DNA from 3 places in the Paenibacillus sp. FSL M7-1046 genome. Region 1 is predicted to be linked to each of the others. Evidence: riboswitches for the same ligand, from Rfam matches in the RefSeq annotation. Region 1 holds a riboswitch; each other region holds the start of a gene.
What was found. A riboswitch is a leader RNA that binds a small molecule or an ion and turns the genes downstream of it on or off. The one in region 1 is predicted to bind cobalamin.
Positions count from the first base shown of each region.

Region 2: it holds a riboswitch for cobalamin, as region 1 does, so the genes downstream of both, NYE29_RS00465 (energy-coupling factor ABC transporter permease) here and metE (5-methyltetrahydropteroyltriglutamate--homocysteine S-methyltransferase) in region 1, are expected to answer to the same signal.
Region 3: it holds a riboswitch for cobalamin, as region 1 does, so the genes downstream of both, NYE29_RS07555 (anaerobic ribonucleoside triphosphate reductase) here and metE (5-methyltetrahydropteroyltriglutamate--homocysteine S-methyltransferase) in region 1, are expected to answer to the same signal.

Region 1 is NZ_JBBOXB010000001.1:4,622,836-4,628,687, forward strand. It holds gene NYE29_RS20335 (ABC transporter permease) at 1-1,066, shown strand, start outside; gene NYE29_RS20340 (DedA family protein) at 1,084-1,716, shown strand; gene NYE29_RS20345 (undecaprenyl-diphosphate phosphatase) at 1,788-2,648, shown strand; cobalamin riboswitch at 2,935-3,145, shown strand; gene metE (5-methyltetrahydropteroyltriglutamate--homocysteine S-methyltransferase) at 3,308-5,608, shown strand; gene NYE29_RS20355 (DUF1540 domain-containing protein) at 5,844-5,852, opposite strand, start outside.
Region 2 is NZ_JBBOXB010000001.1:127,674-133,525, reverse strand. It holds gene NYE29_RS00480 (alpha-N-arabinofuranosidase) at 1-931, shown strand, start outside; gene NYE29_RS00475 (DUF6171 family protein) at 945-1,220, shown strand; gene NYE29_RS00470 (ArsR/SmtB family transcription factor) at 1,424-2,401, opposite strand; cobalamin riboswitch at 2,565-2,753, shown strand; gene NYE29_RS00465 (energy-coupling factor ABC transporter permease) at 3,017-3,781, shown strand; gene NYE29_RS00460 (energy-coupling factor ABC transporter substrate-binding protein) at 3,781-4,077, shown strand; gene cbiQ (cobalt ECF transporter T component CbiQ) at 4,061-4,852, shown strand; gene NYE29_RS00450 (energy-coupling factor ABC transporter ATP-binding protein) at 4,923-5,765, shown strand.
Region 3 is NZ_JBBOXB010000001.1:1,758,129-1,763,980, forward strand. It holds gene tnpB (IS200/IS605 family element RNA-guided endonuclease TnpB) at 1-97, opposite strand, end outside; gene NYE29_RS07540 (hypothetical protein) at 209-493, shown strand; tRNA gene NYE29_RS07545 (tRNA-Thr) at 589-660, opposite strand; gene NYE29_RS07550 (MTH1187 family thiamine-binding protein) at 742-1,050, opposite strand; cobalamin riboswitch at 1,484-1,715, shown strand; gene NYE29_RS07555 (anaerobic ribonucleoside triphosphate reductase) at 2,052-4,037, shown strand; gene nrdG (anaerobic ribonucleoside-triphosphate reductase activating protein) at 4,034-4,549, shown strand; gene NYE29_RS07565 (ribonucleoside-diphosphate reductase subunit alpha) at 4,756-5,852, shown strand, end outside.

The DNA.
Region 1 (5,852 bases):
TGTCGGGGTATTTGCTTCTATTCATACACTCTCCAAAGAGCTGAAGCTGGACTATCCGGCAGCGGTCGGTTATGTGGCCAAGGGCAATGAGGCCGGGTCCGCTGCGGAAGAGGATTTAAGCGGGATAAAAGCGGAACTGGAGCGGTTGAATCTTCCCTATCGCTCGCTGGAGATCCAAATCAAATATGCGGAAGTAGAGTCTCAGACCGGTCCTGACCGTACAGAGCGTTTGCCGCTGATGGCTTACAGTGATTACAAACAGGCGCTCCAGCAAGCCGGATTTACCTCCCGCGAGCAGCCGCTACAGGGGAACGAAGGTCTGGTCATGATCGGTTCCCAGCGTGACCGCAGCCTGACCTCTGATCGGGTTCATGCCCTCTATAAGCTGAAGCAGGGAGTAGATATTCAGGAGATCGGATATACGGAGCATGTGCCGGTTGCTGAATATCTGCTGCCGGAGCTGGACGGGAGGGATGGCGGTGATTTTAGCGGAGTAGTCGTCAGTGACAGCTTGTTCTCCGCCATTGATCCCGTGCAAAGCGATTTGTATACCGGGTTCTATATGGATCAATTCCAACAGACGGTTGGCATTGCTTCGGGACTTGCGGATAAAGGAAAAGTGTCCTACGAGAGCAAATCCCCTTATGCCGTTGTGGTCAGCGGCACGCTGTTCGAAATTCAGCGGACGCTATACAGTACGATGCTGTTCGCTTCACTTTTGGTCGGCACCGTTTTTTTTATCGCCGCAGGCAGCTTTTTGTACTTCCGGTTGTACATGGATCTTGACCATGACCGGCTGCAGTATTCCACCTTGTCCAAAATGGGCCTGACCGACCAGGAACTGGACCGGACTGTGACCCTGCAATTGTCACTAATGTTCTTTGTTCCGGTGGGGCTAGCCATCCTGCACAGCTTGTTCGCCTTTATTGCGCTGCAGCGGCTGTTCTATCTGTCCATCGCTGCCGAAACGGGCGCGGTGCTTATCGGCTACCTGGCTGCGCAGGGGTTATACTTCTTCCTTATCCGCAGCCGTTATTTGCGCAATCTCAAAAAAAATCTCATCTGAACGCGGAGGAGCACGAAATGAAAACATGGATTACCGATTTTATGGAACAGTTCGGCTATCTGGGCATTTTTCTGATGCTGGCCCTGGAAAATATTTTTCCGCCTATCCCCTCGGAGGTAATCCTTCCGTTCGGCGGTTTCATGACAACCACTTCCGGGATGACCATCCCCGGCGTGCTGATCGCCTCAACGGCCGGCTCGCTGCTGGGAGCGCTTGTGCTGTACTGGATCGGCCGGATGCTGGACGTGAACAGACTGGAGCGGATTGTGGACCGCTGGGGCGGACTTCTCCGGATCAGCGGAAAAGATATCCGTAAAGCGGATGCCTGGTTCGACAAATACGGCTACTGGACGGTATTATTCTGCCGGATGATTCCGCTGGTGCGGAGTCTGATCTCCATTCCTGCCGGAATGTCGGGGATGAAATTCGGATTATTCATGCTGTTTACGACGATCGGGACGCTCGGCTGGAATGTGCTGCTTATTCTGCTGGGTGCTGCGCTGGGAGAATCCTGGGAGGATATTGGCGTGTACATGGAAGCTTACTCGAGTGTCGTCTACGTATTGATTGCTGTGGGAGTTGTTGTGGGTGGTGTGCTCTATTTCCGCAAACGCCAGTCCGGTAGAAAACCGGTAGATACCACGGATTAATTTAATACACAGGTTTCTCAGAACATTTAAAGCCTCGCAAAGGGTGAGGTCAATAAAAGGAGGGGATCAATATGGAGCTGCTCACTATCATGAAAGCCATCATTCTGGGAATTGTAGAAGGATTAACTGAATTTGCTCCGGTATCCTCGACCGGCCATATGGTAATCGTGGATGATATGTGGTTGAAATCCCAGGAATTCCTCGGAAAATATGCAGCAAACACGTTCAAAGTAGTCATCCAGCTGGGGTCGATCCTGGCGGTAGTCATCATTTTCCGCAACCGGTTCATCGACCTGCTGGGTCTCAAGCGGTTCAGCCGCAAGGAGCTGACGGCGGTGCCGGAAGGACAGCCTCCGGTGGAGACGGAAGGCCGGCTGAAGCTGGCGCAGGTCATTGTGGGACTTATTCCTGCAGGAATTCTCGGGTTTCTGTTCGAGGATTACATCGACGAGCATTTATTCTCGACGTCGACGGTGCTGATCGGTCTGGTCATTGGTGCAATATTCATGATTTTTGCCGACCGGTTCGCCCCCAAAAAAATCAAGACAGAGAGTGTTGACCAAATTACATATAGACAGGCGCTATCGGTAGGTTTGATCCAATGCTTGTCGCTCTGGCCCGGCTTTTCACGCTCCGGATCGACCATCTCAGGTGGAGTGCTGCTGGGTATGAGCCACCGTGCGGCTGCCGATTTCACCTTTATTATGGCAGTGCCGATCATGGCCGGTGCGAGTCTGATTTCACTGGTCAAGAACTGGCAGTATTTTACGATAGATGCCCTGCCGTTTTTTATTGCCGGGTTCATTAGTGCCTTCCTGTTCGCGCTGCTCTCTATGAAGTTTTTCCTGAAGCTGATCAACCGGATCAAGCTCATGCCGTTTGCGATTTACCGTCTCGTTCTTGCCGGGGTAGTCTACCTCGTCTGGTTCTAAAAGACAGGCTGAAATAGTCCGTTGATTGCTATCATTTATCGAAAAGGAACCGGGTGTACCTCCTTGCCAAGGACGGTGCAGCCGGTTCTTTTTGCTGTATACCAAACGTTCTGCTGAAGCTGCTTCTTGAAGAGAGGCTGTGAGGGAATGTGCGGCAGAATCCCCGCAAAATGAGCCTGTACGGCACCAGCTATAGGGAATGTGTATAACGGGAATACCCGTAAATCTGTTGCGGATAAGGTATCGGATTCAGTATGATGGCATCAGATTACGGGATGAATACAATTTGCAAATATCGGAGACAGGCGCCAGCCGGAGCATCAGAAAGGCCCGGAGGCTTAATAGGGAAATTCGGTGACAAGCCGATGCGGTCCCGCCACTGTAACGGAAGAGTTCATAGCAGCCCATGTCACTGGCCATCTCTACTTCGCCGGGAAGACTTGCTGATGGATGCCGACGCCGCTAGCCAGGAGACCTGCCTGTCTCAACAGCACTGCAGTACCTACGGAAGATAGGGAGGTGTTAAGACGTTACCCATTGGCAGCTCATGGGCGTCTTTCCCTGCGGCCTGGTTAGGGAAGACGCTCTTTTTTATTGATAACGACTGAGATCATTAACTAAAGCTTAAGGCATTTACTATAGACAAGGGAGTGACTGTAATGACAAACAACATCAAGACGAGCAGCCTCGGTTATCCGAGAATCGGAAAGAACCGGGAGTGGAAAAAGACGCTGGAGGCTTACTGGAGCGGCAAAATCAATGAAGAAACCTTCCGCGCGGAAATGGCCGGGATTCAGCTTCAGCACCTCAAGACACAGCAGCAGGCCGGGATCGCACTGATTCCTGTCAATGATTTCACCTTTTATGACCATGTGCTGGATACCGCTGCTATGTTTGGCATTGTTCCTCCGCGTTATGCCTACGATGGCGGAGACATTCCGCTCGATCTGTACTTCGCCATGGCGCGCGGCAATTCGGCCGCCCCTGCCTGCGAGATGACCAAATGGTTCAATACGAATTACCATTATATCGTGCCGGAAATCGGCGGGCAGACTCCCCGCCTGATTGAGAATAAACCGCTCGCTGCCTACCGTTTCGCCAAAGAGCAGGCAGGTATTGAGGGCAAGCCGGTTATAGTCGGGCTCTATACCTTCCTGAAGCTCTCCAAGGGATTCGCTGCGGATCAAATTGCAGAGGTTGCTGCCCGTTTCCTGCCGGTGTATGTGCAACTGCTGCAGGAGCTGCAGCAGGAAGGCGTGGCTTGGGTACAGATCGACGAACCGGCAATTGTGACCGGATTAACCGGGGAAGAAGTTGAACTGCTGGGAACTATCTACAGAGAGATTGCTGCAGCAGTGCCTGGACTTCATGTCTTGCTGCAGACTTACTTTGAAGCTGCAGAGCCGCTGGAAGCATTGCTGGAGTTGCCTGTGCAGGGTATCGGACTGGACTTCGTACATGACGGCGGGGCTAATCTGGCGTCGATCCGGCGCCTGGGTTGGCCGGAGGACAAATGGCTGGGAGCGGGTATTATCGACGGGCGCAATATTTGGCGCTCCGATCTGGATGCCAAACTTGAGCTGGTCCGCGCGCTGAAGTCCCATGTGCCGAACGAACGGCTGATCCTCCAGCCATCCTCCAGTCTGCTGCATGTGCCGGTAACTGTTCAAGGCGAGGACAAGTTAAAGCCTGCGGTACGTCAGGCGTTGGCCTTCGCCGACGAGAAGCTGGCGGAGCTGAGTCTGATTGCAGCAGCGGCGGGCGAGGATGGGCAGGTCTATGCCGCAGCGCTCGCTGAGAGCCGCGAGGCGCTGAAAGTGTTCCGCGCCCTGCCGGAACGCGGGCGCCAGGATGTGGCTGAGCAGGTGAGTAGCCTGGATAAGCTGCCGGACAGCCGCAGTTTGCCTTTCGCGGAACGCGTGAAGGTGCAGCAGCAGAAGTGGCAGCTCCCGCTGCTGCCGACAACGACGATCGGCAGCTTCCCGCAGACGCCTGAAGTGCGCCAGGCCCGGCTCAAATGGCGCAAGGGCGTCTGGAACCAGGAGCGTTATGACGGATTTATCCGCCAGCAAATTGCAGATGCGATTACTTTTCAAGAGGAGCTCGGGCTGGATGTGCTCGTGCACGGTGAATTTGAGCGGACGGATATGGTTGAATTCTTCGGCGAGAAGCTGGCAGGGTACCTCTTTACCAAAGGGGGCTGGGTTCAATCCTACGGTTCACGTTGTGTGAAGCCGCCGGTCATTTATGCCGATGTTGCTTTTACCGGCCCTATGACAGTGAAGGAAAGTCTGTACGCCCAGTCGCTCACCAGTCTTCCGGTAAAAGGGATGCTGACCGGTCCGGTGACTATTCTGAACTGGTCGTTTGTCCGTGATGATCTCAGCCGTGAAGAGGTGGCCAACCAAATCGCCCTTGCCCTGCGGTATGAGGTTCAGGCGCTTGAGGAAGCGGGCATTGAGATGATTCAGGTGGATGAACCGGCGATCCGCGAAGGCCTGCCGTTAAAGGCAGAAGATCATGAGCAATATTTGAACTGGGCGGTAAGATCTTTCCGTATCGCTACCAACCATGTGAAGGCGACCACGCAGATCCATACGCATATGTGCTACAGTGAGTTCAATGACATGATCGGACCGATCTCGGCGATGGATGCCGATGTAATCTCCATCGAGACCTCGCGCAGCCATGGGGAGCTGATCGTCAGCTTTGAAGAGCAGGAGTATGACAAGGGAATCGGTCTTGGTGTGTATGATATTCATAGTCTGCGTGTACCGAAGGTAGAGGAAATGACACAGGCTATTGAGCGGGCACTGCGTGTGCTTGATGCCGGACAGTTCTGGATTAATCCGGACTGCGGCCTGAAGACACGGGGCTGGGAAGAAACCGGAGCGGCGCTGCGCAACATGGTGCAGGCTGCCGTGATTGTCAGAGAGAAGAGCGGAGCGGTCAGCCGCTGATACGTCCGTTATACCAGGCCTCCAATTTCCTGGTAATCCGGAGGGGGCTAATATCCCGGAGGAAGTCCATCTAGAGTCAGCATATATACTGTAAAAACCAATCCGGGGTATTACACCCCGGATTGGTTTTTTGTGGCGATCTTTTTTAGTATAAACACTTGATAATAATTCTCATTCTTGATAGAATGGGAAACAGAAAAGAAGGAACCGTGGAGGGTCCCTTCTAAGTCTAACCTTATTTACT
Region 2 (5,852 bases), 4.5 Mb from region 1:
TCTGTACCGCCGGTATCAGACCTATGTGCGTAATTATGGAGACAATAAGATCCATCGCATTGCCTGCGGTCCAAATGTCGATGATTATCACTGGATGGAGGTCCTGATGCGTGAAGCCACCCGCTATATGGATTCCATCACACTTCATTATTACACCATTCCGGGTCCTGCCTGGGAACAGAAGGGGGCAGCTACCGGATTTGAAGCCGGCGAATGGTTTTCTACGCTGGAGAAGGCGCTGCGTATGGATGAGCTGGTAACCCGCCATAGTGTGATTATGGACAAATATGATCCGGAGAAACGTGTGGGCCTCATTGTCGATGAATGGGGAACCTGGTATGATGTTGAGCCTGGAACCAATCCCGGCTTCCTCTATCAGCAGAACACGATCCGTGATGCGCTGGTTGCCGGTGTAACCCTCGACATTTTCCATAAGCACAGCGGCCGCGTCCGGATGGCGAATATTGCCCAGACGATCAACGTGCTGCAGGCTGTAATTCTTACTGAAGGCGAGAAAATGCTCCTGACTCCTACGTACCACGTATTCAATATGTACAAGGTGCATCAGGATGCGGAACTGCTTGATCTGTCGCTGGAGAGTGGCACCTATAGCTTCGAAGGCCGCGAGATTCCGGAAGTCTCGGCCTCAGCTTCCATTACGGCGGAGGGTGTAATTCATGTCAGCCTGTGCAACCTGAATCATGCTGCTGCAGCATCACTTCCGCTGGAGCTGCGCGGACTTGCCGGGAAAGAGGTTGAAATTACAGGAACGACGCTGGCCGGAACAGCAATTGATGCCCACAATACATTCAGCCAGCCGGAGGCAGTGACGCCACAGCCGTTTACGGGCTTTAAGCTGGAAGGCGGCAAGCTTAACGTTGAGCTGCCTCCGATGTCGGTGACCGTGCTGGAAATTACCCCGAAGGCTTAAGGGAGCATCCGTTATGAGCACTTTATCAACCTGCAAGGGCTGCCGGGAAGAGTACAAGGTGACGGATGCCCAGATTGCCCGGATTCTGGCTTCATCAATGTTCACCCCGGACAACACCGCTTCAGATGAAGTATACAGGGAGCGTGTTGCCCTTTGCTCAGCTTGTCCGAAGCTCCAGGATGGCGTAACATGCACGGCCTGCGGCTGTATCATACCGGTCGTGGCCAAGCTGAAGGAGCGCGGCTGCCCGTTGCCGGGCGGCGGTTTGTGGAGTCCGGTCACGGAGTAGCGTTCCGCCAAGCCGTTGGAGAGCCTTTGTCACAGAGGAAGCATCATTGGCTGTGAATACCGGAAAGTGCACCCTGGAGTCCCAGGCATACTGAAACATTAAACGCCCTCATCACTCGTGGATACAATACCGCGAGGGATGGGGGCGTTTATGTGAGAAGAGAAGAATATATATGCGGACTTTACAGTGAAGGCATCGCTTGGCTAGGAAACTGTCCCATTCCCATTGTCAGCACCTGCTGCTGCATCCCTTTTATCCGCGTCAGCACCATTGAATCCATCGGTATAGAACAGCTCTACGACCAGATCCTCGTTGTAATTGCCGAAGCCTTTGCCGAATAAGGTGAGCCCGCCGATATGTTCGGCATCCTCTTCCACCGAGAGCCTGAAGGTCCACTGCTTGTTGCGGATTGCAACCTGCTCCAGCGTAATGTCTGAGAGTTTTAAGCCGTCCATATAGGTTCCTTTTGGGGTAATGTGCAGCTGCTTGAGCAGGCCGTATTGATTGGTGTACGCCGGCCACCAGGCAGGGGTATATTTCCCCGGGCTGTCTCCGTAATCGCCTGGGCTAGTCCAATACCCGAGCTTCTGGCCATTCAGCGTAAACGCAATATCCGAAGGCCAGTTATTATTGGTTGAGGGTGCTTCGGAGGCAATCTCCATCGTAATGATGAGCTCCTCCGGCTGCTGGCTGGACAACAGGAAGTTGGGTATTTTGTATTCGACATAACCTTTGCCAAACCAGAGAATTCCGGCATTCATCCGCTCCATATCCCAGAAATAACGGGGATCGTCGAAGCTGCCGATGATATGCTCGGTAGTGGCCAGCCCGCAGGTTGGCTCTATCTCAAAATCGGAATAATGTCCGACCGGTATTTCTTTCCGGTGACCCTTGCGCTCTGCTTTGGCCTGGAGTGGGAAGATAATCTCGACCCCTTCAGCGGCAAGAGAACAAATCTTTTGCAGTCCGCTTCGTCCGGGAGCCATATGGGTGCGGATCAGTCCGGCCGTTTCCAGCTTACGCACATGCATTGTCATAATGGCGCTGCTCAGCTTGACCGCTCCCGCCAATTCCTTTACATTCATGGGCTGAACAGCAAGCAGCTGCAGCATTCGCAGACGTACAGCGCTTGAGAGCGCCTCGTACACCGGCAGGGAATCTTCGGTAAGATCAACTTTCATTTTCTGGGTACGCCTCCGGATTCAAGTTATATAGTTAATAATTATATTACTTAAATGGCTTTCTTACAACCCGTTGGGTTCACCGGATGGTGTGCTGGAGAACTTTGCCGCTCCACTTTTATCACAGACACCACCCGGCGAAGTCCACTATAATGTACAGGATAAATTAGCGATAAGACAAGGTGCCCTTGTAACTACAAGGGGTAACAGGGAATCGGGTGCAAATCCCGAGCGGTCCCGCCACTGTAAGGAAGAGCTGAACTTCAGCATGTCACTCGGCAAACAGCCGGGGAAGACGAAGGAAGGCGTTATGATCCCGAGCCAGGAGACCTACCTTGTTTGCGCGCACCACGACTCTACGCGGATAGGAGCGGTGTACGAATTGGTTAAAGAGATGAAGGCATGCAGTTTTGGGGACGGTGGATTTTGAAGATTTGGTGCAGAGCAAGTGCCAGCTTCAGCTCCCCCGCATTACAATTCTGCGAATTCTCCGCGATGTTGCAGCGGTACCACCATCTCTTACATATCTGATGACGTACATAGCACTCCCACCCCCCGGGGCGGGAGTTTTTGATTTGATGCGGCACAAAATGACGAATCCATGGAGGGAAAAGGATGAACAAACGCAAGTTTTGGAGTTTTGCTGCACTCATTGCCGGATTTACCGTTTATTTTTTGCTGAATGAGCCGGGCACGGCCAACGCGATGCATATTATGGAGGGTTTTCTGCCGGTAGGCTGGGCCGTATTCTGGTGGGTGGCGTTTCTGCCGTTTTTTACCCTTGGAGTCCTTAAGCTGAAGAAAATGACCAAGGACAACCCGGAGCTGAAGCTGCTGCTTGGGCTGGCGGGTGCATTTACCTTTGTATTGTCGGCACTCAAAATGCCTTCCGTAACCGGAAGCAGCTCCCATCCTACAGGAACGGGACTTGGTGCTGTAATGCTGGGGCCGCTGCCGATGAGCGTAATCGGGTCTGTTGTGCTGCTGTTTCAGGCGCTGCTGCTGGCGCACGGGGGGATAACGACACTCGGTGCGAATGCATTTTCGATGGCGGTGGCCGGTCCTTTTGCCGGGTATGCGGTCTATAAGCTGCTGATGAAGGTGAATGGGCGTGAAAAGCTGGCAGTCTTTATGGCGGCGGCAGTGGCTGATCTCATGACGTATGTGGTGACCTCGGTTCAGCTTGCAGTGGCTTTTCCGGCGGCAGACGGGGGTGTGCTGGCTTCTCTGATTAAGTTCGGCGGTATTTTTGCCGTGACGCAGATTCCGCTCGCCATCAGCGAGGGGCTGCTGACCGTGCTGCTCTGGAACTGGCTAAAATCCTACAGCCCGAATGAGCTGTCGCTGCTGAAACGGCAAACCAAGGGAGGAAGTCTGTGATGAGCAATAAGTGGAAAAATGGGTTGATGCTGCTGGCGGTGATTTTGCTGGTGGTGCTGCCTCTGCTGCTGGTGAACGGGGAATTCGGCGGGGCTGACGATGCCGCAGAGGGTGTAATTACGGAGATCGATCCCGGTTATGAGCCGTGGTTCAAACCGCTGACTGAACTGCCTGGAGAAACGGAAAGCATGCTGTTCGCGCTGCAGGCGGCGATCGGGGCCGGAGTGATTGGCTATTCCATCGGCCTGCTGAAAGGCAGACAGGACCGGCGCAAGCTTAATGATCAGAAGAATTGATGCGTTATCCTACAGCAATGCGCTGAGGCAGCTGCCCGCGATGTGGAAAGGCCTGTTCGCAGCAGTCATGTTCATCCTTTCCTATGCGCTTCATCCGGCCTTGCAGCTTGTGATTGCGGGCTGGATGACCGTGTGGTGCGTCCTGTACGCCAAAATCCCGCTGCGCGCCTACGGCCTGCTGTTTGGTACGGCACTTTTGTTCTTTTGTCTGAGCCTGCCGGCACTATTGCTTGAAATTGGCCATCCAACTGCCGGTGAGGCGTTAATGTCCTTGCAGCTCCCGGCTTCGACTCGTTCACTATACATTACAGCGGAGGGACTGCACCGGGCAGGGTTGCTGCTGGCGCGCGTGTTGGCCTGCCTGACCTGCTGCTTTTTTATCATATTTACAACACCGTTCGGAGAATTGCTGCAGGTACTCCGCAGGCTGCGGATGCCGCAGATCGTACTGGAGCTCATGCTGATTATGTACCGTTTTCTGTTCCTGCTGAGCGATACAGCACATGGAATGATGCTGGCCCGGCGGCTGCGCGGCGGCAGAAGAGGACGGGTGGCCAAACTGCGTGAAGTTGCGGGAATGGCGGGCTCGCTGTTTGCGAATACGATGCACCGCTACTATGGGCTGTCACAGGGGCTGATAACCCGGGGGTACATGGGTGAGATCATTTTACCGCCGTACGTGTCACGCCCGGTGCCGCGCAGATTCACGGTTCAGGCTTGCGCCGGTATTTTCCTGCTGCTGCTGGCTCAGCTATGGATCTTGCGGAGCTGGTGATTTCTTGATTGGGGAAGCGGCCAACGGCAGGAGTTAAAGTGGAGACTGAACTAAGAGTAAGGAGATTGCAATGAATAACGAATATAGCCTGGTCTTTGAGGGGGTCGCCTACAGTTATCCGGACACGGCGGAACCTGCGCTGCGGGAGCTGACTGTCTCCATCCCCAAAGGACGAAAAACAGCAGTGCTCGGCCACAACGGCTCCGGCAAATCAACCTTGTTCCTGCATGCCGTTGGCGTACTGCGTCCGCAGAAAGGCAAGGTGCTGCAGGGCGGTACCCCGCTAACCTATTCCAAAAAAGAGCTGGCCGCCCTGCGCCGCCGCGTGGGCCTCGTCTTTCAGGACCCCGAGCAGCAGCTGATTCTTAGTACGCCTATCGAGGATATTTCTTTCGGACTGCGGGGGACGGGCATGGATGAGGCCGCTATTCAGAAGCGCTGTCTGGAAGTGCTGGAGCAGCTGAATCTGCTGGCTCTGCAAGACAAGCCGGTTCATCAGCTCAGTCTGGGCCAAAAAAAGCGCACGGCGCTCGCAGGGGTCATGGCGATGGAGCCAGAGCTGATTTTGCTGGATGAGCCGACCTCCTATCTGGACCCGCTCTCCGAGAGACAGCTGCTTGCGGGACTTGAGAGCATTTATGCCAAGGGCACCACGGTGGTCATGGCGACGCATGATATGAATCTGGCCTACCGCTGGGCGGACTGGATCATCGTGCTGGATAAAGGTGTCTGCCGGGCAGCCGGATCGCCGGAGGATATTTTTGCAGACGGGGAAGATATACGGGCGATCGGCCTTGACCTGCCGCTGCTCGCCGATTTATGGCATAGCCTGCCCGGCCGTTTGACTGCCGGGCAGACTGCTCCCCGGAATGCAGAAGAGTTCAAAGCCATTCTGAAGCGGGAAATTCAATAGAATGATTGCGTCAATGACAGAGGTGAATGCCGTTTGGGCAGAAGCATCTGCTATATATAGAGCGTTGTAGCAAGCAGCAGGGGAAGC
Region 3 (5,852 bases), 2.9 Mb from region 1:
TGAACACAAAGCGGCAGCAGCCAAACATTCGACGAATGAGTTGCTGTTGCTCGGTATTCGGGTAGATGCGGTATTTATAGGCTTGATGAACGATCATGTGCGACACCCCCATTTGTAGTATTTTCTTACAGTATAGCACGTATGTTCGCTGAATAGTTGAAAACCGCCGATTCCTCTCCGCCTACAGAGGTCGGAGTCTTTTCGGTTTTTGAAGATACACTTTATTAAGGGTAAGCTGGATGAGGACCCGGTTAAGATCGATTCTTTTATAGAGGAAGTGGGCTGGAATAAAAAATATATCGCCTTTAAGCGTATTACACTGGATAAAAAACATGAGGAAGGCATTCTCGATGTTTCAACAGGGAAAGTAATTCTTGCTGAAGATAAAGAGACCGTTATTGAGCAACTTCACGGGCTGGGCGTTAAAGATCTTGAACTGTATCCCGTAAAGCAGCTTATAGAAGAGAAAAAGAAAAAGCTGGAGACTAATTAATCAGATGAATATCTCCCCCTTTAATCAGAAACTGCAGCTAAAAAGCGCAGCCTCCGAAATTCCGGAAAGCCGCGCCATGATTGAGTTGCTAAGGATGCTGGTGAAGGGAATTGAACCCCCGGCCTACGCATTACGAGTGCGTTGCTCTACCCCTGAGCTACACCAGCTTAAAGCATTTTTTCTGTCAAACAAAAAATATTATACAACTTCCAGCCAAAAACGCAACATTTTTTTACAACATCTGGGCTTCAATTCTCCTCCAGCTTGCGTTCAACGGACTGCAGCTTGCTGCGGCTTGTAGACGGCTTGTCGCGGCGGTCATCAATCTTCAGCGACGTGGATACCCGCTGCGCCCCGGCAGCGAAAGGTGACTCATGCAGCGCTTCTACGGCAGCGAGAATCCGCGGGATCGGCCCTTCGATAATCGTCCCCATGGATGTAAGCTCATAAGTGATCCCTTCCACTCCCCTGAGCACACGCTGCATATCGGCCACATAGCTGCTAAGGCTAGTGCTGCCTGTGCCGATCGGAATTACGGTTACTTCGCCAATTGCCATCCTGAATCCCTCCTTAATATGCTGTAAAGCAAAACCCTTTATGGAAACTTCCTCGTGGTAACTCATTCCGGACTATAAACCTAAAACTCCTGATACATGTCTCCGGCCTGTTCTTATTGTAGCAACTCCGCCGCACACCCACAAATCGCCGTAAAGATTGTTGCTCCATTTAACACCATCCGTAAACCTTCGTCCCCCCATATTTCTCCGTTAGGCATTCCAGTGTCACGCTCACTATATTTATGGAGTCTTTGTGGCATCTTTTAAGACAATTTATGACTTTATCCAGACACTTTTTGCACCCAACTTGTGGATTACCTGTGGACTAACTGTGGATCATTTGTGAGTAAAACCGCGGAACCCGCTCCCCGCGCGGAGTTTCAAAAAATGGTTTACAAACACAACATATTGGGTTATTTTTATCTAACGACAACAAAATATAGTGGAAACAGGTGTTTCGCTCTTTTATAGGGAGCTGAAGCTTAATAGGGAAACGCGGTGCAAATCCGCTGTGGTCCCGCCACTGTAACCGGATGCCTGCAGGCTTTCTGAAGCCCGCGAAGCAGCGTCTACCGGCAATAGCCACTGAGGGGCGGTAAAGCTCTCGGGAAGGCGCCGGAAGATTCACCGGAAGCCAGGAGACCTGCCTGTTTCGCCGACACCATCATTCATGCCTGCGAGGACCAGGTGAGGTGTCCGCAATGCGGCCTGCACAAGCAGACATAGCCTTCCCGTGTTTTAAGGAGCCAAGGCTGCCGATACCTGAAGGCGATAAACCGTTATCGCCCTCAGGTATCGGCTTCTGCGGAATATATAAGAACAGGACAGAGATTACCCCTGTCCCCTGCTTGTATGTTCATCAAGACAACCGGCAAATATCCTTGTAAGGATATTTCGTACGCATTCGGGCATTTTCCGCCTCCTCGGCGGGAGATGCTTTTTTACTGCTATCAGGAAGTATATACTTCGTTCTTACTATACCGAGGGGAGAGAGCTAGACAATGACGCTGCTGGAGAAACGGTACAACGGTGGACAAGCTGCACAGGAAGTTCTTTTGGAGGAAGTTATTCATTTGGGACGGGATATTATCGACAGCCGGGATTTGGATCTGCTGCGCGAGAATGCCAATTTGAACGGAGAAAGCTTCTCCGGCAAAATGAGCAAATTCGGCAGTGAATATTCCAAGTGGTATGCCCGCAACTTCACGATGCCGCCACAGCTCGTGCAGGCCATTCAGGATAATGTCGTGTACGTCCACGATCTGGATCAATACGCCATCGGAACGACCAACTGCATCTTCATCCCGTTTGAGCGCCTTCTCCGCGAAGGCTTCAATACCGGCAACGGCAGTGTCCGTCCTCCGAACTCAATTATGACTGCAATGTCGCTGGTGGCGATTATTTTCCAATCCCAGCAAAATGCCCAGTACGGCGGCGTATCCGCCAATAAACTGGATTACGACCTTGCCCCATACGTGACCAAATCCTTCGCTAAGCTGTTCCGCAAGGGACTGGAATACTTTGAAGAAGGACAAGCCGGTGATCACCTCGGCGAAATCACAATGAGCCGCAGCGATCTGGCGGAGCAGTACCCGCGCGCCTTCCGCTTTGCGCAGAAAGAGACCGAAAGCGAAACACTACAGGCAGCAGAGAGTATGATACATAATCTCAATACGATGTCCAGCCGTTCCGGCGGACAGATTCCTTTTACCAGCATCAACTATGGCACCTGCACCTCCCCCGAAGGCCAGCTTGTGATCAGCTCCCTGCTGACCGCCACCATGAACGGCCTCGGCAGCGGAGAAACACCGGTGTTTCCGATCCAAATCTTCAAATGCAAGCAAGGCGTCAACCAGCAGCAGGGCGATCCGAACTATGAGCTGTTTCTTAAAGCAGCCGAATGTTCCGCACGCAGACTGTATCCGAACTTTGCCAATCTGGATGCTCCGCTCAACATGCAATACTATGATCCGGCTGACCCGGACACTGAATTTGCTACGATGGGCTGCCGCACCCGGGTGCTGGGTGACCGTTTCGGACGCGATCACTGCTCAGGCAAAGGCAATCTGTCCTTCAACACCCTTAATCTGGTCCGTCTAGGCCTTGCTCACGGCACTGTGACAGGCCGCCGTCTTGCTCCCGACGAGGAAGGCTTCTACGACGACCTGAATCATTATATGGATATTGCGCTGGAGGGCCTGCTGCACCGTTTCCGGATCCAGGCGGCCCAAAAAGCCAAAGCCTCCGATTTCATGATGCGCGAAGGCGTCTGGGAAGGCGGCGAGCAGCTTGCTCCAGAGGACAGCGTAGGCGATCTGCTGAAGCACGGCAGTCTGTCGCTCGGCTTCATCGGTATGGCGGAGTGCATGAAGGCCATGTACGGCAAACATCATGGCGAGGACATGGAGGTCCATGCCAAAGCGCTCGCCGTTGTCCGCCATATGCGTGAGTACTGCGACCGCAAGAGCGAAGAACTTGATCTTAACATCACGCTGTTTGCAACACCTGCCGAAGGTTTGTCCGGCAAATTCACCAAGGTGGACCACAAGGTGCTTGGCTCAATTCCCGGCGTAACCGACCGCGAATATTATACGAACTCCTTCCACATTCCTGTGTATTACGAGATCAGTGCGGCCAAGAAGATTAGCCTTGAGGCCCCTTTCCATGAGTACTGCAACGCCGGAGCCATTTCCTATGTGGAACTGAACGGCAATGCCCGCAGCAACCCGGCGGCTTTTGTCAAAATCATCCGCTACGCGCTGGAGCAGGAAATCAGCTATTTCAGCATTAACCACCCGATTGACCGCTGCTCCGGCTGCGGCTATGAAGGGGTTATCGGCACGAACTGCCCTTCCTGCGGCGCGCATGAGCATGACACCCATATCCGCCGCCTGCGCCGGGTAACCGGATATTTGACCGGTGACTACCAGACCCGCTTCAACGCCGCCAAGCAGGCCGAAGTAAGAGACCGCATCAAGCATCTATGAATATTTGCGGCTACTACCCGGAATCAATTAATGAGGGAGAGGGCATGCGGGCCGTCCTCTTCCTCAGCGGCTGCCGCCACCGCTGCCCGGGCTGCTTCAATCCGAAAACGTGGAATTTCAATTTCGGTGAAGTGTTCACCCTGGAGCGGCAGCGTGAGATTATCGCTGAAATTGCTGCTAATCCGCTGCTGGACGGCCTGACGCTGGCCGGCGGGGACCCTTTTTTCTCGGCAGAAGAGGCTGCGGGCTTTATCCATGAGCTTCGCGCCGTACTGCCGGATTTCTCAATTTGGATTTATACCGGTTATACGTATGAAGAGCTGACGGCTTCTCCGGGCTCGCCGGAATGGAATCTGCTGGCCTTGTGCCATGTAGTGATTGACGGACGATTTGTAGAAGAGCTTAAAGATACTACCCTTCCCTACCGGGGAAGCAGCAACCAGCGGATTATCGACATTCCGGCCAGCCTTGCCGGCAAGGAAATCATCCATTGGCAGCCTGCTGTACTTTAGCTTCTTGGAAATATAAATTTCATGGTATACTTTAAGCTTCTGTTTTCCGCAGACTCGGATTCTAGCACGCGATACGATCTATCGCCTGTTTCGAAGGCAGCTTTGAAATGTCGGCTGAGCCGCCATTTCCTGGCCGCTTTCTGCGCTATAATATATCAATTTTTAATATTGAAAATTAAACCCAAATACGAAAGGATGAATCCCCTATGCCAGAACTCGTAGTGAAACCCGACAACCGCCAATTGGCTTTTGATCAAATCCGCCTCTCCGTTTACGCCGACCGTATCCTGAACGGCCTTGAGCAATTAAGCAAAGAAACCTTGCTGCGCGGGGTGCAGTCCAAGCTTCGCCGGAGTGAGGTCAGCGGAGAAGAAATCAGTAGTGCCTTCACCATGAGCGCCCTTGAGCTCGTAACCAAAGAAGAACCGGACTGGAAGTTCGCTGCTGCCCGCTCGCTTTTGACGACCCTATACAAAAAAGCCGCAGTTAACCGCCGCTATAAAGCATACCCGGATGAGCCATACGGCGAATTGTACCCGCTGATTTCCGATCTGGTGAAGAAGGGCATCTACCGTGAAGAACTTCTGACCCACTACACCAAAGAACAGATTGCCGAGCTTGGCAGCTGCATTGATTATACACGCGACCTGCTGTTCGATTACATCGGCTTGCTTACCCTGTCCGACCGTTACCTGGCCCATGACTTTGACGGGCGTGTGATGGAGCTTCCGCAGGAGCGTTATATGATTATCGCTATGTTCCTCATGCACACAGAGCCGGAAGAGAAACGTCTGGATCTGGTCAAAGAAGCCTACTGGGCGATGAGCAACATTTATATGACGGCTGCAACGCCAACGATGTCCAACGCTGGTAAAAAGGTTGCCGGACAGCTCTCCAGCTGCTTCATCGACACCGTCGACGACTCGCTCGAAGGTATCTTCGACTCCAACACCGACGTAGCCCGGCTGAGCAAAATGGGCGGCGGCATCGGCGTCTACCTCGGCAAGGTGCGGGCCCGCGGCTCCGATATCCGCGGCCACAAGAACACCAGCTCCGGCGTTATCCCATGGATCCGCCAGTTGAACAATACCGCCGTCAGCGTCGACCAATTGGGTACCCGCAAGGGTGCCGTTGCCGTCTACCTCGACGTCTTCCATAAAGATATTCTCGCCTTCCTCGACCTGAAGCTGAACAACGGCGACGAGCGGATGCGCGCGCATGACGTGTTCCACGGCGTCTGCCTGCCGGATCTGTTCATGGAGGCCGTAGAAGCGCGCGGCCACTGGAACCTTTTCTGTCCGCA